Regions from separate parts of the Pseudomonas sp. S07E 245 genome, predicted to be linked through region 3. Evidence: riboswitches for the same ligand, from Rfam matches in the RefSeq annotation. Region 3 holds a riboswitch; each other region holds the start of a gene.
What was found. A riboswitch is a leader RNA that binds a small molecule or an ion and turns the genes downstream of it on or off. The one in region 3 is predicted to bind cobalamin.
Positions count from the first base shown of each region.

Region 1 (7,082 bases), 530 kb from region 3:
ATGACAGACTGGATCATCACTTCGGTAGCCGCCGATGCCATCGACGAGGTGGTCGCGTTCGTCAACGACTCGCGGCGGGAGCTGTTTCCGCTGCTGGCTGACGCACCGCTGCCGGCTGACCTTGCCCGGTTCAGCGATACCTACCTGCAAGGTGGCGGCTGTTTCTTGACCGCGCGCGACAACGGCCTGCTGGTCGCAGCCATCGGCTACCTGCCTTACGACCACCGCTTCAGCCAGCTGAATTATCACGACTTCACTGTGGTGGAAGTGGTGCGGCTGTTCGTTTTGCCCGAGTACCGCCGCTGTGGTCTGGCCGCAGCGCTGTTTGCAGAGCTGCGATTGCGGGCCAAGGCTGCTGGAATCGACTGTTTGTATCTGCATACGCATCCGTTTCTGCCAGGAGCGATTCGCTTCTGGGAGCGGCAAGGGTTTGTCGTCACCGATATTGAACAGGACCCTGTATGGCAAACGACGCATATGCAGTTGCTGCTGGTGTAGTGGGTGAGAAGGCACTCTGGGGGTTGAGCTAAGGCGTCGCCGTCGGCAGGTTGCCGGGACCGTTTGGCGAACCGACTGAGGTAGATAAGCGAAGACGCAGTCAGAGTTTCTCGTTCTGGTCAGCTATGCTCTGCCTGCCTCAAAACCCACCCGTAAGCGGATACTCCACCGCTACCCGAATCTGATCCGCATCCAGCTCAGCTTGCGCCGTGTTCCCACGATGCACGTCATGCCGCAGAGAGAACACCGTGCCTTTGGCCTTGCCGCTTTGTACTACATAGCGCGCTTCAAAGTCGCGTTCCCAATGTTTGCCGCTGCGGCCATAACCGAGATAGGCATAACCGCCGCGTGGATCGACACGACTGCCGTCGATGTCGAAACCGCGTACATACAGCGCCGTCAGGTTCAACCCAGGCACGCCGTAGGCGCCCATGTTCAGGTCGTAGCGCGCCTGCCAGGACTTCTCGTTGGGGGCGTTGAAGTCGGACAGCTGCACCGCGTTGCTGATGAAAATGGCGCCGCGGCTGACGTAGTCGAACGGGGTGTCGCCGTGCACTTGCTGCCAGCCGAGACTGAAACCGTGTGGCCCGTGGTTGTAGCGCGAGACCAGGCTCCAGGTGGTGTTGTCGATCTGCCCGGACAAGGCCTTGCCGGTGTCGCGGGTGCGGTACAGGTTGAGGTCGAGGCTGACGCTGCGTTGGTCGCTCAGCGCGTGGCTGAGGGTGCTGCCCAAGTAGTGCTGGTTCCAGGTGTCTTCATAGCGCGAGGTGTACAGGCTGGCGCTGACGGAGTCGCTCGGGTTCCAGACCATGCCGGCGAGGTCGAAGCTGTCGCCCTTGAGGGCATTCGAGTAGTTCACCACCAGGCCTAGGTTGTGGCTGCTGGCGTTACGGTCGGCGCTCTCGGTGAAGTGCCCGGCAACCAGTTTCAAGATGTCAACTTCGTTGCTGGTCAGCAACCAGCCGGTTGCAGTCTCTGGCAGCAGGCGGCTATCGGAGGCGTTGAATACCGGCGTTTTTACCCGTTGTTCACCGTAGCTCAGCACCGTGTCGGCCATTCGCAGTTTAAGTGCGGCGCCAGCGCGGCTGTACTCGGTTTTCGGGTGGCCTTGATTGTCCACGCTGAGCAAGCGCGCCTTGCCTGCGCGGCCGCCGCCGCTGTCGAGTTGCACGCCGAGGTAAGCATGGGCATCGACGCCAACCCCGATCAGGCCCTGGGTGAACCCTGACTGCAACGTACCCATCAGGCCATAGCCCCACTCTTCGGCTTTGCCGCTACGCTCGCTACGCGGTTTGTAGGCGTTGCGCGCGCCGCTGTTGCTGGCGCCGTGACGATAATCGCGCTGGTCGAATACGCTGCGGTTGAGCAGGCTCCAGCTGCTGTCTTCAATCAGCCCATTGGCCTTTGCCTGGGCAGACTCGGCGGCTGCCAGAGGGGCGACAGTGATCAGCGGGAGCAGAGCAGCAGCGCGCTTGAAATGGCTCACTGACCTGTTCCCAGTTTCTCCAGCTGTACTTGCAGACGGGCCTTGGCCCGGGCTGGCAAGGTCGCCGGCAGGGCCGGCATATCGACCGCCGGTTCGCCAACCTGGATCAACATGACCATGCCCATCGCCAAGTGCGGAATGCACTGAATTGCATACAACCCCGGTACGCTGAACTGCTGCTCGTGGGGCTGATTGAGCTTGCTCTTGAAGGCTTCGGCGCCGGCTGGCAGCAGCTCGGCCAGGGTCGCGGCATTGTGCCCGCTCATGCTCGGCACAAAGCGCACGCTGTCGCCGGGAGCGATGTGCAGGTGGTCCGGTTCATAGACCATGGCGCCGTCGCTGCCGCGGTTGAGCATCTTTACTTCATGGATTTCGGCGTGAGCCGGCGGGGCGAGTAGGGCGCTGCACAGCAGCAAGGCGAGAGGGCGCGAAAACATAGTGGGAACATCCGTGTTCAAGGGGCGCGAAAACGCAGTATGCGGGCGCCGTCATAAGGATCGGTCAGGTAGTGAGCGTGCACGCCGAAGGTCAGCAGCAGGCGCTCTGGGGTCAGCACGTCATGCGGCTTGCCGAGTGCTACCAAGCGGCCTTGGTCGAGCACCGCGAGGCGGTCGCAGGTCAACGCCTGGTTCAAATCATGTAAAGCCACCAAGGTCGTCACCGGCAGTGCCTGGACCTGTTGCAGCAGGCTCAGTTGGTGCTGGATATCGAGGTGGTTGGTTGGCTCATCGAGCAGCAATACGCCTGGCCGCTGGGCCAGCGCTCGGGCGATGTGCACGCGCTGCCGCTCGCCGCCGGACAGGCTGTGCCAGAGACGCTGGCGCAAGTGCAGGGCGTCAAGATCGGTAAGGGCCTGCTCGACGATGCGCCGATCCTCGGGGGAGTACGGCGCCAGCGCCGATAGCCATGGTGTGCGGCCCAGGGCCACGGCGTCATACACGCTGATGGCATCGCTGGTGTCGGCTTGCTGCTCGACCAGAGCCAAAGCCTGGGCGATCTGCCGCCGGGGCATGCGCGCCAGTGGCTGGCCGAGCAGTTGCACTTCGCCGCTACTCGGTTTGAGCAGGCCGGCAAGCAGTTTGAGCAGGGTCGATTTGCCGGAGCCATTTGGGCCAACCACGCCGAGGGTTTCCCCGGCGATCACCTCAAGCTCGACCGCTTCGAGCACATCGTTGCCACCCAGACGCAGGCCAAGGCCTCGGCAACTGAGCGGCGCGAGACTCACGCTGTTGAGGTTGGTCATGCGCGCCCCCGGCGGCTTACCAGAATCAAGGCGAACAGCGGCGCGCCAATCAGCGCAGTGACCACGCCGACCGGAATCACCTGCCCAGGAATCAAGGTCCGCGAGAGGATATCGGCGCTGATCAGGAACAGCGCACCTCCCAGGGCACTGGCCGGCAGCAGGCGGCTGTGCCCGGTGCCGAGCAGCAGGCGCAGTGCGTGTGGAATGACCAGGCCGACAAAACCGATGGCGCCGACAATCGATACCATCACTGCCGTAACCAGCGCCGCGCAGCTGATCAGCAGCAGTTGGCTGCGGCGCACCGGAATACCCAGCGAGGCCGCCGAGTCGGCGCCGAAGGTAAAGGCGTCGAGGGTGCGCCGATGCCACAGGCATACCGCCAAACCCAGCAGCGCCACCGGCACCGCCAGCCACACCGACGGCCAACGCACGCCGCTGAGGTTACCCAGCAGCCAGAACAGAATGCCGCGCGCCTGTTCGGCAGTCGCCGACTTGGTGATCAAGAATGCCGTAAGCGCGCTGAACAACTGCGAGCCAGCGATCCCGGCCAGAATCACCTGGGCATTGCCGCCGCCAGCACCGCTGGCCCGCGACAGCAACAGGACCAGGCCGAACGCTGCCAGTGCACCAATGAACGCGCCGCCCGACATCGACAGCGCAGCGCCACCAAGCCCGAGCAGGGCTACCGCGACCGCACCCGTCGAGGCGCCCGCCGACAACCCAAGCAGATACGGCTCGGCCAGCGGATTGCGCAGCAGCGCCTGCAGGATCACCCCGCAGGTCGCCAGCCCGGCGCCGCATGCGGCAGCCACCAGGGTGCGGGTCAGGCGATAGTTCCAGACGATGCCCGCGTCGATCGGGTCGACTGGGTAACCGGCGTCCCACAGGTGGTTGGCCAGGACCTGCACGACCACGCTGGGCGCGACTGGCGTTTCACCAATGGCGATACCGGCAAGCATCGCCCCCAGCAAGGCGAGCAGGGCAGCGGCGCAGTAGGGCAGCAGACGCATCATGGTTGCTCGGCTTTCCCCGAAGCAAACGCGTTGGACAGCGTCTCCAGGCCACGGAACAGGCGAATACCGGCCTGCATCGCGTCGGCATCGAGGACGATGATGCGGCCCTCGCGAACGGCGTCCATGTGTTTGGTGACGGGGTCACTACGGAGGAATTCGAGCTTCTTCTGGTAGTCATCGGCAGGGAAGCGGCGGCGGTCCATGCGGGCGATGATCAGCCAGGTCGGGTTGGCCTTGGCCAGGGTTTCCCAGCCAACGGTTGGCCACTCTTCGCTGGACTCGACCACGTTGCGCACCCCCAGGGTCTGCAGCATGAAGTCGGCCACGCCCTGGCGGCCGGCGACATAGGGGTCGATGTCGAGGTCGGCACTGGAGAACCAGAACAGGGCGGAGGTCTGCGACAGGTCGTGGCCGGCCAGTTGTTTGCGGGCATTGTCCAGGCTCTGCTTGAGCTCGTTGTTGAGCGCTTCGCCACGCGCCTGCACGTCGAAGATCTCGGCCAGTTGGCTGACGCTTTTGTAGATGCTGGCGATCTGGAACGGCTGCAGCCGGGTGCCGTCGGCACCGACCAGGTTGTCCTTGCCTTCGCAATCGGACGGCAGCACATAGGTCGGCACGTTCAGCTCGTTGAACTGCTCACGGGTGCCGACCACACCCTGTGCGCCGATCATCCATTCGAACTGCGCAGCTACCAGTTGCGGGCGCTTGCCGACCACTGCTTCAAAGCTTGGGTCGTTGTCAGCGAGGCGCTCGACCTTGTCGTTCTGCGCCTTGAACTCGGGCAGCACGTTGTTGAACCACAGCGAGGTGCCCACCAGCTTGTCGCCCAGGCCCAGTGCATAGAGCATTTCGGTACCGGCCTGGCCGATGGTCACTGCGCGCTGCGGCGCCTGGGCAAAGGTCTGCACCGCGCCGCAGTTGTCGATGGTCAGCGGATAGTGGGTGGCGGCGGCCTGGGCCAAGCCAGACAGGCTCAGGCCTGCCAGCAGGGTCACGAAACGGGGCAGCATGGGTGGGCGATCTCCTATCGAACAATGCGGGGAATGAACCCACGGACAGGCATCGCCTTGCCCATTGCGCACGGCAATAGGCAGCACCCTGGGAAGGGTGGAGATGGCCAGCCCGGACACCCCGCCGGTTGGTAAATGTTTGCCGGCAGGTCTCCTGACTGGTGCGTCATGGCCTGGCTCCAGCCTTCCCGGGTCAGCAACCCAGTGGCATCAATGGAGCAGGCTCGGCACTTACAGTTGCGGGGGCAGTTCCGTTTCGCCTGCATTCAAGGGCAGGCCTGGGATTCCCTGTTAGTTCCGTGATGGAAACCGGCGGGCGGCATGGTAGACCATCACGCCGCCGGGGGAAAACGCTTTTCAGAGATACTTGAGCCAGCTGATGTCGCGGCGGCGTGCCTTGAGTTGGGCAAACTGGCGCACCGGCAGGTACAACGCCGCCGCCAGCAAGCCGGCAGTCAGCCAGATGAAGCCGATGCTGTCGAAGCCGAAATAACCACCCTGATTGAACCCGAACAGCGCGACACAGGCCAGGTACAGCAGCTTGAGCACATACAGGTGCAGCAGGTAGAAAAACATCGGCGCCGCGCCGAACACTGCCAACACACTGATCCAGCGCGCCTGGCCGGCGCGTTCGAAACCGCGCAGCAACAGCAGCCCGGCGCCCAGCGTCAGCGCCAGGAACAGCAGCGACGGTGGGTACTTGGTGATGTTGCAAAAGCTCATCACGGTCTGCATCAGGCTCGGGTAGCTGCTCCACGGCGCTTCGCCGTAGCCATTGAGCAGGCGCAGGCCGACGAAGCCGAGCAGGGCCGCTACACCCGCCAGCAGCAAGCGCCGTTGACGCACGCTGGCGACGCTGCTGCGGGCGAACCAGGGGCCGAGGGCGTAGCCAAGGGCAATCACGCCAATCCACGGCAGCACTGGGTAGGAAGTGCGCATGCGCAGGCTGTCGGACACTTCCAGCCAGCCGCGGTCATGCAGGATCGCCCACGGCACATGCATGACCGAGCCGGGCGCAAAGTGCACGCCGTCGAGCAGGTTATGCCCGGCGATGATCAGCGCACTGAGCGCGATCAGCGCCGGGCGTGGCAGCCAGACCAGCAGTGACAGCGCGATCATGCTCACGCCGATCGCCCAGATCACCTGCATGTAGATCACCGTCGGGGGCAACTGGAAGGTCCAGGCGAAGTTGACCAGGGTGAATTCCAGCACCACCAGAAACAGCCCGCGCTTGAACAGGAACGCCGAGGTGGCGCCGCGGCCTTGATACTTCTCGCCATACAGCCAGGCCGAAAGACCGGTCAGCAGGACGAACACCGGGGCGCACAGATGCGCCAGGGTGCGGCTGAAAAACAGCGAAGGTTCGGTGCTTTCGATGGTCATCGGGTCAACCACCTGATGATGCATGAAGAAGGTCTCGCGTACGTGATCGAGCAGCATGAACAGAATGACCAGCCCGCGCAGGGCATCGATGCTCTGCAGGCGTTGGCTGACGAGGGTGGGGGAGGTCAGAGCGCTTGTCATGAAATTTCGCTGGTGAAGTTTTGTGTAACGTTATCTTATAACTATTGGTTTTCCTGTTGAAAGTCTTTTGTCGGCGAGCGTAGTGCCCATGAAGGCCCTGGCTAGCCCGTTGCTGCGCGGCCAGCCAGGGTAAATCGGGTTTAGAAGCTGTAGTCCAGCGTGGCGAAATACGAGCGTGGTGCGCCCAGCAGCCACTGCTCGCCGCTGTAGGCGGCCGTCACGTAGTTGCGGTTTAACAGGTTGTTCAACTGCAGGCCCAGGCGCACATCAGGCAGCACTTGCCAGCCCAGGTTGGCATCGACCACGGT
Region 1 covers NZ_CP080625.1:1,841,328-1,848,409, reverse strand. The annotation lists gene K3F44_RS08260 (GNAT family N-acetyltransferase) at 1-498, shown strand; gene K3F44_RS08255 (OprD family porin) at 638-1,984, opposite strand; gene K3F44_RS08250 (pseudoazurin) at 1,981-2,421, opposite strand; gene K3F44_RS08245 (ABC transporter ATP-binding protein) at 2,439-3,227, opposite strand; gene K3F44_RS08240 (iron ABC transporter permease) at 3,224-4,240, opposite strand; gene K3F44_RS08235 (ABC transporter substrate-binding protein) at 4,237-5,250, opposite strand; cobalamin riboswitch at 5,377-5,579, opposite strand; gene K3F44_RS08230 (DUF1624 domain-containing protein) at 5,608-6,774, opposite strand; gene K3F44_RS08225 (TonB-dependent siderophore receptor) at 6,915-7,082, opposite strand, start outside.
Region 1: linked by a shared signal. The riboswitch ahead of K3F44_RS08235 (ABC transporter substrate-binding protein) and the one ahead of cobW (cobalamin biosynthesis protein CobW) in region 3 are both predicted to bind cobalamin.

Region 2 (7,082 bases), 1.6 Mb from region 3:
ACCAGGGTCTGGATGCGTCCGCGCAAGTCGCGCTGGCTGATGCGGATGAACCGCCACGGTTGCATCAAGCCAACACTGGGGGCCTGATGCGCGGCCACCAGCAGGCGTGTGAGCACCTGCGGCGCTACTTCGCCACCGGCAAAGTGGCGCATGTCGCGGCGCTCGCCGATCGCTCGGTACACCGCAGCGCGTTCGGCATCGGAGAAGGCATGCTCGCTCATGGTCGCAACAGCGCCGCCGCCGCGTGGGGGTCAGAGGGGAAATAGAAGTGCACGTATGAGGCCGTCAGCCGGCCCAGGCGGTACACCGCCTCGTTGCCGCGGCCGCCGTTGGGGCTGAGGCCACGGGCGATTGGCTCCAGCTCGCTGGTGGTCAGCGAGTGGTGATAGGTGTGCCCGCGCAGAGTGCCTTCGGGCAGTTCCACCGCTTGCAGGGCCAGTGCTGCCAGGCGCTTCTGCATCACCGCCTCGCCAGTCAACAAACCAACCAGCGCGGCGCGCTCACCGGCAACATCGGTCAGGTTTTCAAGCAGGTAGAGCATGCCGCCGCACTCGGCCAAAAGCGGCTTGCCTGCACTGTGATGAGCGCGAATCGCGTCCAGCATCGGCGTATTGGCGGCCAGCGCATGGTGGTGCAATTCGGGGTAGCCGCCTGGCAGATAGAGGCTGTCGACCTGCGGCAGCTCGCTGTCGTGCAGCGGCGAGAAAAATTCCAGCTGCGCGCCCATGGCCCGCAGCAGGTCGAGGTTGGCGCCATAGATGAAGGCAAACGCTTCGTCGTGCGCTACGCCAATGCGCACCCCAGCCAGCGAGGGCAACGGTGCTGGCAAAGCGGGGCCATCGAAGCTCACCGCTGGCGGCAACGCGGCATCGCAGCTGCCAGCCAGGGCCTCGGCGGCGGCGTCGAGGCGCTGGTCAAGGTCGTTCAGTTCGCTGGCTTGCACCAGGCCCAGGTGGCGACTGGGCAGCTCGATGCCGCGCTCGCGCGACAGCCCGCCGTACCAGCGCAGGCCTTCGGTCAGGCTGCCTTCAAGTAGTTGCGCGTGGCGCAGGCTGCCAACCCGGTTGGCCAGCACCCCGGCGAACGGCAGATCGGCCTGGTAGCGTGCCAGGCCCAGGGCCAGCGCACCAAAGGTCTGGGCCATGGCGGTACCGTCGATCACCGCCAGTACCGGCACGCCGAAATGGCGCGCCAGATCAGCGCTGGACGGAGTGCCATCGAACAAGCCCATGACCCCTTCGATGAGGATCAGGTCGGCCTCGGCGGCAGCTTCCCAGAGCAGTCGCCGGCTCTCTTGCGCGCCGATCATCCACAGATCGAGCTGGTACACCGGCGCGCCGCTGGCCCGCTCCAGAATCATTGGGTCGAGAAAGTCCGGACCGCACTTGAACACCCGCACCTTGCGCCCGAGGTTGCGGTGCAGGCGCGCCAGGGCTGCGGTCACGGTGGTCTTGCCCTGCCCGGAAGCGGGCGCTGCGATCAGCACCGCCGGGCACTGGCGCGGGTCACTCATAGTTCCACGCCCTTCTGCGCGCGGATACCGGCCTGGAAGGCGTGCTTGAGCATGCCCATCTCGGTGACGGTGTCGGCCAGTTCGACCATTTCCGGTTTGGCGCCGCGGCCGGTGACGATCACGTGCTGCATTGGCGGACGAGCCTGAATGTCAGTGAGCACCTGGTCCAGGTCGAGATAACCATGCTTGAGGGCGATGTTCAGCTCATCCAGCACAACGAAATGAATCGACGGGTCCTGCAGCATTTGCCGCGATACCGCCCAGGCGGCTTCTGCCGCGGCGATGTCGCGCTGGCGGTCCTGGGTTTCCCAGGTAAAGCCCTCGCCCATCACGTGGTAGCGCACCTGCTCGGGGAAACGGCGGAAGAACAGCTCTTCGCCGGTGCTGTTGCGACCCTTGATGAACTGCACCACACCGCACTGCATGTCATGGCCCAGCGCGCGGGCGAGCATGCCGAAAGCCGAGCTGCTTTTGCCCTTGCCATTACCGGTCAGCACCAGCAGCAGGCCGCATTGATTGGGAGAGTTGGCGATGCGCTCGTCGATGATCGCCTTTTTGCGCTGCATGCGCGCCAGGTGGCGTTCGTCGCGTTCGGGGTTGTCGCTCATAAGGTTCTCCGCAAGTGCCTGCGCGCGCACCGGGCGGCGACAGATCGAAAGGCAGGCAAACGGAGAACGCGCAGGCGCCGTGGCGCAAACCACAGTGAACTGTGCATCACCCTCCGTGATGCCGTTGGCAGTAACAGGCCGGTCTCCGGGCTCGTGAGCGCTACGTACGCGGCTCACCTACCGTTGCGGGGGCAGCGCCGGACTGGTACCGGCTTCCCAGTTTCACCCCGCCAGACCGCAGTCCGCAGGGCACCTGAAACACGCCGCGAAGGTTAGAGGGTTGCACCGGGAGCGTCAATGAAACAAGGCCGGTTTGGCCTGGATCAATGGCCGATTCGACAGTACAGCGCAGACTGCTAGCATTGATATCATATCGCCATCACTGTAGCTGACCGCGATAATCACAATAAGGAGTGCGCAGCATGCAAGGTCTGATCATCAACAACCCGCGCCTGGAGTTTTTGCGTCCTGCCCTGGAGCGCTGGGTCGACTGCATCGATCGCTTCGCCGAACTCAACCATGCCAGCGACGCGCCTTACTGGCATGGCGCAGCGGCCAACGTCGGCCTGCTGGCTGCGGCTGCCTGGCAAGCCGAGCTGGTCGCCCTGACCCAGTTTGCCAGCAGCAAGCAACGCGAAGAAAGCGAGCGCGAAGGCCGTTGTGACCTGGCCATCAGCACCGCCGAGGAGTCGATCCACCTGCACGCCAGCCAGCGCTGGCCGCGCATCGCCCGGCTCGACCTGACCGCCGCCCTGCAAGAAACCACCAGCGCCGCCAAGCCGATTGCCTATGCCAGCCAGCTCAAAGCCGGGGCGCTGTTCGTCAGCCCGTGGAAAGCCGGCCAGCACGCCAGCCCGGAAGAACTCCAGGATCTGGTCGATGACCTGCAAAAGCACACCACCTGCGCCGTGGCCTGGTACTTCCCGTACGCCTATCGCAAGCTGCACAACGAGCACGGCCAGTATTTCCCAGGTGTTGCATTGCTGTTCAAGCAAGCGTGAAGCAGCCCTGCGCCGCGCCCGGTTGAACCTCGTCCGGCGCCTATGGTTCTGTATGCCATAGCCCTTGTCGAGAGCCCGCCCATGGACAGAATGCGCAGTGCCGTTGTGCTCGCCTTGCTCGCAGGCCTCGGCGGCTGCGGCGAGACCGCCAGCCTCAGAGTCAACGATGGCATCGGCCCCACACCGCAGTTACCGGCGCCAAACAAAACCCTGTTGCCAACCGTCAACGTCGCGCCGGCGGTCGGCTGGCCGCAGGGTGGCAAACCAGTTGCAGCGGCCGGCACTCAGGTTGCGCTATTTGCCGACCATCTCGACCATCCGCGCTGGCTGTATGTGCTGCCCAATGGCGACGTGCTGGTCGCCGAAACCAACGCACCGGCCAAGCCGGACGACGGCAAAGGCCTGCGCGGCTGGTTCATGAAACGAGCCATGTCCAAGGCCGGTGCCGGCGTCCCCACCGCCAACCGCATCACCCTGCTGCGCGACCGCGACCATGACGGCGTCGCCGAAACCCGCAGCCGCTTTATCGAAGGGCTCAACTCGCCCTTCGGCATGGTGCTGGTAGGCAAGGACCTGTACATCGCCGACACCGACAAGCTGCTGCGCTTCGATTACGTGACCGATGCGTTGCAGATCGACGGCCGCGGGCAGAAGGTCACCGACCTGCCGGGTGGCACCCTCAATCACCACTGGACCAAGAACGTGATCGCCAGCCCCGACGGGCGCAAGCTGTACGTCACGGTAGGCTCCAACAGCAACGTGGCAGAGAACGGCATGCAGCAAGAGCAAGGCCGCGCGGCGATCTGGGAAGTGGACCGCGCAACCGGCAGCCACCGCATCTTCGCCTCCGGGCTGCGCAACCCGAATGGATTGGCCTGGCAGCCGCAATCGGGGGCGCTATGGACGGCGGTCAATGAGCGCGACGAGATCGGCAGCGACCTGGTCCCGGACTACATCACCTCGGTCAAGGATGGCGGTTTCTACGGCTGGCCGTACAGCTACTACGGGCAGCACGTGGACGTGCGGGTACAACCACAAGACCCAGCCAAAGTCGCCCAGGCGCTGGTACCGGATTACGCCGTGGGGCCACATACCGCTTCGCTTGGCCTGGCGTTTATCGAGCCAGGTTTGTTGCCCGCACCGTTTGGCCGTGGCGCGCTGATTGGTCAACACGGCTCGTGGAACCGCAAGCCACACAGTGGTTACAAAGTGATCTTTGTGCCGTTCGATGCGGACGGCAAGCCAGCAGGCCAGGCGCTGGACCTACTGAGCGGTTTCTTGAGTGAACAAGGTGAGGCAATGGGCCGACCGGTTGGCGTGGTCAGCGATCAGCGCGAGGGCGTGCTGGTAGCGGATGATGTGGGCAATGTGATTTGGCGTGTGAGCGCAGCAAAGCAATGAGAGCGCTGAGCAGCCCCGGCTTTTGACTTTCGCTCTTGATCTGCGCCAGCGAAGCGAGGCGTGCTCTTGATCTGCTTTTGATCTTGATCCACCGGCGACTCAGGAGGCCGAGCGCAGGTCTTGCGAAGGGAGGTGCCGGCCATGGATGGCCGGCAAGCGCTGCGGGCCAGGATGGCCCGTACAGCGCGGCCCTCCCGGGAGCAAGACCGGAGCGAGGGAACCCCGCAGCGCAGCGAAGGGGCCGGATGTGGAGCCCAGCATTTTTTTGGTTACTTTTTTGGGGCGTTTGCCAAAAAAGTGACTCGCCGTAAGGGCGAAAGGGGCCCGCAAGGCCACCACAGAGAATGGATAAGCACGCAGCACCAGTGAACGACCAGAGATCACCGGGGCCGCTACGCAGCCCTTCGCGGCTAACGGCCGCTCCCACAGGGACCGCGTAGGTCGCTAATTCAGGGATTCTGCGCCAAATGCCCAGCCGGCAATACTCGCTTGGCCTGCAAATACGCTTTGGCCCAATAGCTATTACTCAGGTAATCCAACCGCACAGTCCCGCCAGTACGCGGCGCATGCACAAAGCGCCCTTCCCCGACATAGATCCCGGCATGGCTAACCTGCGAGCCGCCCCCGGTAGCAAAGAACACCAAATCCCCCGACTGCAGCGAATTGACATCAATGCTAGGCGCCCGCATCACAATCATCTCGCGAGTCGACCGCGGCAAGCTGATACCAGCAGCATCCCGGTACACATAGCCAATCAGCCCACTGCAATCAAACCCCGAATCCGGCGTATTGCCGCCCCAGCGATAAGGCGTGCCAACCAACCCGATAGCCCGGAACAACACATCCGCCGCAACCGGCGAAGAGCTGGGTTGTTGATTGAAGGTGATTTGTGGCTGAACCACAGGTGCCGGTGCCGGAGCACGGCTGGAGCAGGCAGCGAGCATCGCCACCAGCGAAAGAAATGCGAAGCGCGCCACTGTCACCATGGCTGAAACTTCCTGTAAGAGGCCGATCGACCGCAGTCGAAAAGAGTTGAGAAATTAGATTAGACGCTTTCTGTAAATGCGCACGGCGGCGAGCTTTTTAAGCATCGCCGCCGTGCGAATATAGCAACTGGCTATCAGTTACGCGAGATCATCGTTGGCGCCATGGCCAGGGCGCGCTTGGCCTCGATGAAGGTCTTGCTCCAGTAACGATCCTGGAGATTATCGATACGCACACCACCGCTGCGACGGCTGCTCGAGTGGATGAACTGATTGTCACCCAGGTAGATGCCGGCATGGCTTACGCGACCGCGGCCGTTAGTGCTGAAGAACAGCAGGTCGCCTGGCTTGAGCTTGTTGCGGGCTACTTTCGGTGCATCGACGTTGATCATCTCGCGGGTCGAGCGTGGCAGGTTCATGCCAGCCTCTTCGCGGAACAGATAACCGATGAAACCGCTGCAATCGAAACCGGACTTCTCCGAAGTGCCGCCAAAGCGATAGCGGGTGCCGATCAAGGCCATGCCGCGCTCCAGGATGCTGTCGGCAAGGACTGGCAACTGGTAAGGTTTGCTGCTGGAGAATGCCTCGAGGTCTTCGTCGGTAGCCATTGGCTCTTCGCCGAAGACCGAAGAAGCGGAAGGTTTGATCAGGTCCGCAGAATGTGCGGCAACCTGTGGGTGATCCTGGGGCTGGGAAACCGGGCTATGCGCCGCGCAGCCAAAAAGCAGGGTCACAAGTGCGAGTGGCACGAGGGGTGCGAAGTGCTTGAGCATGTGCACGACCGTGTCTTTAGTTCTAAAGGAGGCTGCGACTATGCCTTCTATCAGGGTCATTTGCAAATTTTATCGAAAAAAATGTGACTTTTCCGTTTTCCGCTGTAGCCCGCTGGTTTCAGAGGTTTACCAGCCCAGCGTTTCTTTCAGAAAAGGGATGGTCAGCTTGCGCTGAGCCTGCAGCGAGGCCTGATCAAGCCGCTCGAGCAGATCGAACAGCGCACTCATACTGCGCGCGCCGCGGGTGAGGATGAAATGGCCGACCTCGTCGGTCAGGTGCAAACCGCGGCGCGAGGCACGCAGTTGCAGGGCGCGCAGCTTGTCTTCATCGGACAGCCCGCGCATCTGGAAGATCAGCGCCAGGGTCAGGCGCGACTTGAGGTCGGGAAGCTTGATCGGCAATTCGCGCGGCGAACTGGATGCGGCCAGCAGCAAGCGTCGGCCGCTGTCGCGCAGGCGGTTGAACAGATGGAACATGGCCTCTTCCCAGTCGGCTTTACCAGCGATCACATGCAGATCGTCGATGCACACCAGCTCGTACTGTTCGAGGTGATCGAGCAGCTCGATACCGCGATCGAGCAACTGCGCCAGGGGCAGGTAGACCGCCAGCTCTCCGCGCTGCTGGAAACGCTGGGTGGCAGCCTGCAACAGGTGGGTGCGACCCACACCCTGCTTGCCCCATAGGTAGATGAGGCTCTCGGTCCAGCCGGCGTCGGCTTCGCACAAGCGCTCGACATAGCCCAGTGCTGCGGCATTGGCGCCCGGATAGTAGTTGATGAAGGTTGCGTCATCTCGCAGACGCA
Region 2 covers NZ_CP080625.1:2,952,717-2,959,798, forward strand. The annotation lists gene bluB (5,6-dimethylbenzimidazole synthase) at 1-221, opposite strand, end outside; gene K3F44_RS13615 (cobyrinate a,c-diamide synthase) at 218-1,513, opposite strand; gene cobO (cob(I)yrinic acid a,c-diamide adenosyltransferase) at 1,510-2,121, opposite strand; cobalamin riboswitch at 2,240-2,393, opposite strand; gene K3F44_RS13625 (hypothetical protein) at 2,544-3,122, shown strand; gene K3F44_RS13630 (sorbosone dehydrogenase family protein) at 3,204-4,523, shown strand; gene K3F44_RS13635 (C40 family peptidase) at 4,973-5,509, opposite strand; gene K3F44_RS13640 (C40 family peptidase) at 5,644-6,279, opposite strand; gene hda (DnaA regulatory inactivator Hda) at 6,406-7,082, opposite strand, start outside.
Region 2: linked by a shared signal. The riboswitch ahead of cobO (cob(I)yrinic acid a,c-diamide adenosyltransferase) and the one ahead of cobW (cobalamin biosynthesis protein CobW) in region 3 are both predicted to bind cobalamin.

Region 3 (7,082 bases):
CCTTGCCTGGCAACCACTCGAGGTTGCCATGCTTGCCGACATGAATGACGGCGTCCGCTGCATAAGCGTGGCGCAGCCAGAAGTGAAAGGCCAGGTAGCCATGCGGCGGAACCAGATCCGGGTCGTGGTACACCGCACTGTGGTCAACCTGATAACCGCGCGCCGGTTGGATACCGACGAAGGTCTGCCCAAAGCGCAGGCCCGCTACCATCAAGCGGCCGCTGCGGCACATCGGGTCTGTTTCAGGGGCGCCCCAGCGGGCGAGCACGGCCGCCTGGTTTTCTGCCGGCAGCTGAGCGAACGCGGCCTGGTAGTCGGCCAGGCTCAGGCTCTGCGCGCATGGGCGCTGATCGAGGTTGTCGAGGTCGTTGGTCACGCCACCGAGCAAGTGCTGGATCAGCGCGGTGCCGGTGGCCGGCAGCTCGTCCAGCGGATAACCCGCAGCGCGCATCGCCTCAAGGATGTTCAAGGCCGCCCCCGGCGTGTCCAGGCCGACACCGTTACCAATCCGGCCATCGCGGGTCGGATAGTTGGCGAGGATCAGCGCGACACGCTTTTGCCCATTCGGCAAGCGCGCCAGCGCGACCCAGCGACGGCCCAGCTCGGCGACGAAGTCCATGCGTTCCGGGTGGGCGCGATAGCACACCACATCCGCCTGGCTGCGTTCACTGCGCCAGGCCAGGTCCTTGAAGCTGACCGGCCGGGTGATGATTCGCCCGTCCAGCTCCGGCAACACGATGTGCATGGCCAGATCGCGGCCGCCGAGGCCCTGCTCGCTGGTTTCCCAGCCCAATTGATTGTCCTGCGCGCAGATCGCCTGCAACACCGGTACATCCCGGCGCAGCGGCCGCGCGTTGGGGCGCTCGGGGCTGGACAAGGCAAAGCCAGTGGTGTTGATCACCACCTCGGCCTGGACCTCATCCATCCACGCTTCAACCTGATCGAGACAGGCCCGCTCTTTGAGGCTGGCTACAGCGATCGGCAACGGGTTGAGCCCCGCCATCTGCAGCCGCTGACAGAACACGTCGATGAACGCGGTGTTGGCCGCCTGCAGGTGCGAGCGGTAGAACAGCAGCGGCGCCACCGGCAGCGCAGGATCCCAGTCGGCGTACCAGTCCGGCAACTGCGCACTGGCCTTGGCTGGGTGGTAGACCACGGTACGGGCCAGCGCTTCCGGCTCCTGCCAGGCATAGTCGCGCTGGAACCACAGGTTGCCCACGCAGTTGAACAGATTCAGCGCGTTGGCCTTGCCGCCCTGGCGCAGGTAGTGCCACAGGCGCTCGGCCTGGTCGCTGCTGACCGTGCTCAAACCGGTGAGCTCGGGGTCAGGCCGATCATCGCCCGGGACCATGATCACCTGAACACCGCGCGCCGCCAGCTCGACCAACTGCTCGATGCCGTAGCGCCAGTAGCCAACGCCGCCGTGCAGTGATACCAGGATCAACTTTGCATGGCGCAGCACCTGGTCGACATACAGGTCGACCGAGGCATGGTTTTGCACCTGCATGGGATTGGCCAGGCGCACGCTGGGGTAGTCGCCAGGCAGCTGTTCCGCGGTTTCGGCCAGCAGCGCCAGGTGCGAGTCACCGCTGCACAGAATGACCAGTTCGGCGGCAGTCTGGCCGAGGTCGGCAATACTGTCGTCCGGGACAAAACCACCGGGCTGGGTGCGCAACAGGTGCATGGATCAGGCTTCCAGAGCCTGACGCAGACGGGCTTCGAGCTGAATGGCGTCAAGCTCCTGGCCAATCAGTACCAGGCGCGTGATGCGCGCCTCGTCAGCGCCCCAGGCCCGGTCGAAATGCTTGTCGAAGCGGGTCCCTACGCCCTGGATCAGCAGACGCATCGGCTTGCCCGGGATGGCTGCAAAGCCTTTCACGCGCAGGATGCCAAACTCCACTACCAATTGGTTGAGGGCCGCCAGCAGCAAGCGCTCATCGGCCTCTGGCAAATCCAGCGAGATCGAGTCGAAGGCATCATGGTCGTGATCGTCATGATCATCGTCGTCATGGTGGCTGTCATGATGAGTTCGGCGCCCATCAATGTGCGCTTCCGATTCGGCACCCAGGCCCAGCAGCACATCCAGCGGCAGGCGGCCGCTGCTGGCTTCGATGACCTTGACCGCCGGCGGCAGCTCTTCGGAGACTTCGGCGCGAACCTTGGCCAGGCCTTCGGCGTCGATCAGGTCGGCCTTGTTCAGCACCACCAGGTCAGCGCTGGCCAGCTGGTCGGCAAACAGTTCGTGCAGCGGCGACTCATGATCAAGGTTCGGGTCGAGCTTGCGCTGGGCATCGACCTGGTCTGGGAACGCTGCGAAGGTACCGGCAGCCACTGCCGGGCTGTCGACCACGGTGATCACCGCATCGACCGTGCAGGCGTTGCGGATTTCTGGCCACTGGAAGGCTTGCACCAGCGGTTTGGGCAAGGCCAGGCCGCTGGTTTCGATCAGGATGTGGTCCAGATCGCCGCGACGTGCCACCAGCTCACGCATGACCGGGAAGAACTCTTCCTGCACGGTGCAGCACAGGCAGCCGTTGGCCAGCTCGAAGACACGCCCGTAGGCTTCTTCTTCGGTGCAGCCGATGGTGCATTGTTTGAGGATTTCGCCGTCGATACCGAGCTCGCCGAACTCGTTGACGATCACCGCGATGCGCCTGCCCTGGGCGTTGTCGAGCATGTGCCGCAGCAACGTGGTTTTGCCCGAGCCGAGGAAGCCGGTGACGATGGTGACGGGGAGTTTGGCCAGTGTTTTCATGGATGCGTGTGCCCTTGGCAGAATGGCGCGGGCATGCAGGACGAGCGCCGCAGGCTGTCACAGCCGGGCTTGTTCGCCTCCGGATCACCCCGCCCGGATTAAAGTCGAAATCGTCTCGAGGCAGGTCTCCTGGCTTGCACCGCACCGGCGCCGGGCCGGTTGGATGACGCCTTCCCGCGCAAGGCGCAGTGGCTGTGTCGATCCTGATCAGTGCTTACAGTTGCGGGGGCAGCCGCGGCTTGACCGCGTTCCCGTCTTAGCTCCGGCCACGCCGGAGAACCTCGAAGCAGACAAGGCTACGCACCCCGGCGGCAAGCTGCAAGCGGCTTTAGGGGCTGTCATCTGCCATATATAGGCGGCTGAATGCACGCTGGCGTGCAACTTGTCACTTGCAGCGCGCCGCTGCGGCATGGTTTGCTAGCGCCTTGCGTTCAGGTGCCCCCTATGGGGTGAAACGGGAAACCGGTGCGTCGCTGGCCTCAATGGAGAGCCCGACTACTCCGGTGCTGCCCCCGCAACGGTAAGCGAGCGAAGTGTCTTGACCACTGTGCCAGGCTGTAGGGCATGGGAAGGTGACGCTTTTCAAGGAGCCCTGCTCCTCCTCGTGAGCCCGGAGACCGGCCTGCGTAGTCGAATATCAACACCCCGCGGTGGGCGGGCGCTGTCGCATTGCCCTGGGCCATCCATGCCCGGGGCCGGTGCGCTTGCCCCCTGCCTATAACAAGCAGAGGATTGCGTCATGCCCATCACCAGTGCCAAACACAGCATCGCCACCCCCGTCAGCCTCAGTCAACGCCTGGTCATCGCCGTCGGCGCCAGCCTGGTTGGCCTGTGCCTGGTGTACTTCGCCGGTTTCTCGCACATCGAGGCGGTGCACAACGCAGCCCACGATACGCGCCACAGCGCTGCCTTCCCCTGCCACTGAGTAGACTCGCATGATCACGCGCATTGCCCGTACTGCAGGGTTCAGCGGCCTGCTCGCCGCCCTGCTGCTGACCCTGCTGCAAAGCTTCTGGATCAGCCCGTTGATCCTCGAAGCGGAAACCTTCGAGAGCCCAGCGCCGGCTGCCCAGCATGAGCATGGCGACAGCGCCGTTGCTGCCCACGAGCACAGTGCCGAAGCCTGGGCGCCTGAAGACGGCTGGCAGCGCGTGCTGGCCACCACCGGCGGCAACCTGGTGGTTGCAGTCGGCTTTGCCTTGATGCTGGCAGCGCTGTACAGCCTGCGCGAACCCAACCGGGTCGCCACCGGAGCGCTGTGGGGCCTGGCCGGTTTTGCCGTGTTCTGCCTGGCGCCAACGCTGGGCTTGCCGGCAGAGCTGCCGGGCACGGCGGCAGCCGACCTTGGCCAGCGCCAGACCTGGTGGATCGGCACTGCGGCCGCAACTGCGGTCGGCCTGGGCCTGATTGTGTTTGCCCAGCATTGGCTGCTGAAGGTAGTCGGCGTACTGCTGTTGGCGCTGCCACACGTGATCGGCGCGCCGCAGCCGAGCGTGCATGAAAGTCTTGCGCCTGAAGCCCTGGCAACCCAGTTCAAGATCGCCTCGTGGCTGACCAATGCCGCCTTCTGGATTGCCCTGGGCTTGCTCAGTGCGTGGTTGTTCCGCCGCTCGCGGCAGGCTTGATGTCTGAGCCGCTACCCGCCGTGTATGTCGGCGTTGGCTGCCGCAAGGGCTGCCCCGCCGACCTGCTTGAAGCGCTGCTGCAACAAAGTCTGGCCAGCCTTGGCTTAACCCTGCATGCAGTGCAGGGCATCGCCAGTATCGAGCTGAAAGTCAGCGAGGCCGGCCTGCATCAACTGGCCGATCGCCTGCAACTGGCGCTGCAGTTTTTTCCCGCAGAGCAGTTGCAGCGTTTTGCCCCACAGCTCAGCCAGCACTCCGCTACAGCCTTCGCCCACAGCGGCTGCTGGGGCGTAGCCGAAAGCACCGCCCTGGCCTTGGCCGCGCGTGCTCACGGCAGCGCGCGGCTGGTGCTCACCCGGCAAACGTTGGCGGGCGCTACCCTCGCCCTCGCCAGTGCTGGATAATCGCCTCCATTTTATTTGCAAGGATTTGCCATGACGGTCTACTTCATCGGCGCCGGCCCGGGCGATCCGGAACTGATCACGGTCAAAGGCCAGCGCCTGATCCGGCAGTGCCCGGTGATCATCTACGCGGGCTCGCTGGTCCCCGCCGCAGTGCTCGAGGGCCACAGCGCCGAAACTGTCATCAACAGCGCCGAACTGCACCTTGAGCAGATCATCGACGCCATGCACAGCGCGCATGCGCTAGGCCACGATGTGGCGCGGGTGCACAGCGGTGACCCGAGCCTGTATGGCGCCATCGGCGAGCAGATCCGTCACTTGCGCGAGTTGGGCATCGACTACCAGATCATCCCTGGGGTAACGGCAACGGCGGCCAGCGCCGCGCTGCTGGGTTGTGAACTGACCCTGCCGGGCATCGCCCAAACGGTGATCCTCACTCGTTACGGCGACAGCTCGCCGATGCCCGCCGGCGAGCAACTCGGCGATCTGGCCCGGCATGGCAGCACCCTGGCGATCCACCTCGGCGTCAAGCACCTGCCACGGATCGTCGCAGAGCTGCTGCCGCATTACGGCGCTGACTGCCCGGTTGCGGTCATCCATCGCGCCACCTGGCCGGATCAGGACTGGGTCAAAGGCACGCTGGCGGACATCGTCGAACTCACCAGTACACGGGATTTTCGGCGAACTGCGCTGATCCTGGTCGGTCACGTACTTGGGGATACACCGTTCGCCGAATCAGCCCTGTATCGCGCCGGCCATGCTCACCTGTATCGCCCCGGCAACGGCTGATTGCCAGCGCCGCCAGCGCGGAGCAGACTCGACCTACCTTGTTGCTATCGGAGCCACGCCCATGCTGGAACTACGCCCCAACTGTGAATGCTGCGCCGTCGAACTGCCCGGCGACAGCCCGGATGCAATGATCTGCTCGTTCGAATGCACGTATTGCCGTAGCTGTGCCGAACAACGTCTGCACGGACGCTGCCCGAACTGCGCTGGTCAGCTGCAAAGCCGGCCGACCCGCGTTGGTAACGCACTGAGCAACAACCCCGCCTCAACTAAGCGCGTCATCAAAGACCACGCGCCCTGCGCCTGATTCCTACCGCCGGCAGGCCGGAAGGCCTGCCGCATCCTGATTGTTACCGTATTTTTTGTAGGAATTTTCCTCAGAATCACCTGGTTTGTTCATCACGCATATACTCGGCATTATCATGGACTGAGAATCGACGTATCTTGCGCGCTGCCTGAGGTTTGCGGATCAACCCTCAGCTACGTTCCTGTGTGATTCAGGCAACGGACCCTCTTCACCACAGGAGCTAGCAATGACAACCGTGATGCTGGTCGATGACCACCCAATCGTTCTAACGGCTGTACGCATGCTGCTTGAGCGCGAACGTTTTCGAGTCATTGGCACCGCCGAAGATGGTAAGGAAGCCGTGGAACTGGCCCGCAAACTCTCACCCCAGGTAGTGATCGTTGACATCGGCCTGCCCGAGCTGGACGGCATGGAGGTGATCAAGCGCCTGCAGCTGCTGGACCCACCACCCAAGATCATGGCCCTGACCGGGCAGCCTGCCGACCTCTACGTCAGGCGTTGCCTGGACGCCGGGATTGGCGCTTTCGTCAACAAGAACGAAGACATCGAGTCGGTGGTATTCGCCCTCAAGGCACTGATCAAGGGCTACTCGACCTTTCCGCAAATGTCGGTCAACAGCAATTCGCTGGAGTCTGAAAACGCCCGACTGGACAGTTTGTCCAACCGTGAAATGGAGGTACTGCGCAGGCTGGCTCGGGGCGAAAACAACAAGGCCATTGGCGAGTCCATGAACCTTAGCGCCAAGACCATCAGCACCTACCGCGGACGCATCATGGAGAAGCTCAAGTCGGAGTCGCTGGTGGAAATGATCGATCTGGCCAAGCGCAACAGCGTCAACTGAAGCTTTACGCCATGACCGGTCTGCGCACACTGCTACTCCTGATCAGCCTTAGCGGCGCGTCTGCGGCCGTGCTCGCTGACAGTCAGCCCCGGCAGTTGCTGGCACGCTCGAGCAGCGCTGCTGCTCCACTGGACCTTGCCGTCGATGACCGCGAGTGGCTGAACCAGCACAAGGTACTGGTACTCGGCAGCTCGGGGCCGGATTACCTGCCTTTTGAAATCAATATCACCCCAGCCGATCATGAAGGGCTCAATGCTGACTATGCCGGCTTGATCAGCGAGCAGTTGGGCATAGCCGTTCAAGTGCAGCGCTTTGACAGCCGCGAACAGGCGATCAAAGCCTTGCAGGACGGGCAAATCGATCTGCT
Region 3 covers NZ_CP080625.1:1,310,030-1,317,111, reverse strand. The annotation lists gene cobN (cobaltochelatase subunit CobN) at 1-1,684, opposite strand, end outside; gene cobW (cobalamin biosynthesis protein CobW) at 1,688-2,755, opposite strand; cobalamin riboswitch at 2,857-3,054, opposite strand; cobalamin riboswitch at 3,172-3,396, shown strand; gene K3F44_RS05875 (CbtB-domain containing protein) at 3,495-3,680, shown strand; gene K3F44_RS05870 (CbtA family protein) at 3,691-4,380, shown strand; gene K3F44_RS05865 (cobalamin biosynthesis protein) at 4,380-4,784, shown strand; gene cobM (precorrin-4 C(11)-methyltransferase) at 4,815-5,570, shown strand; gene K3F44_RS05855 (DUF1272 domain-containing protein) at 5,632-5,874, shown strand; gene K3F44_RS05850 (response regulator transcription factor) at 6,101-6,715, shown strand; gene K3F44_RS05845 (transporter substrate-binding domain-containing protein) at 6,727-7,082, shown strand, end outside.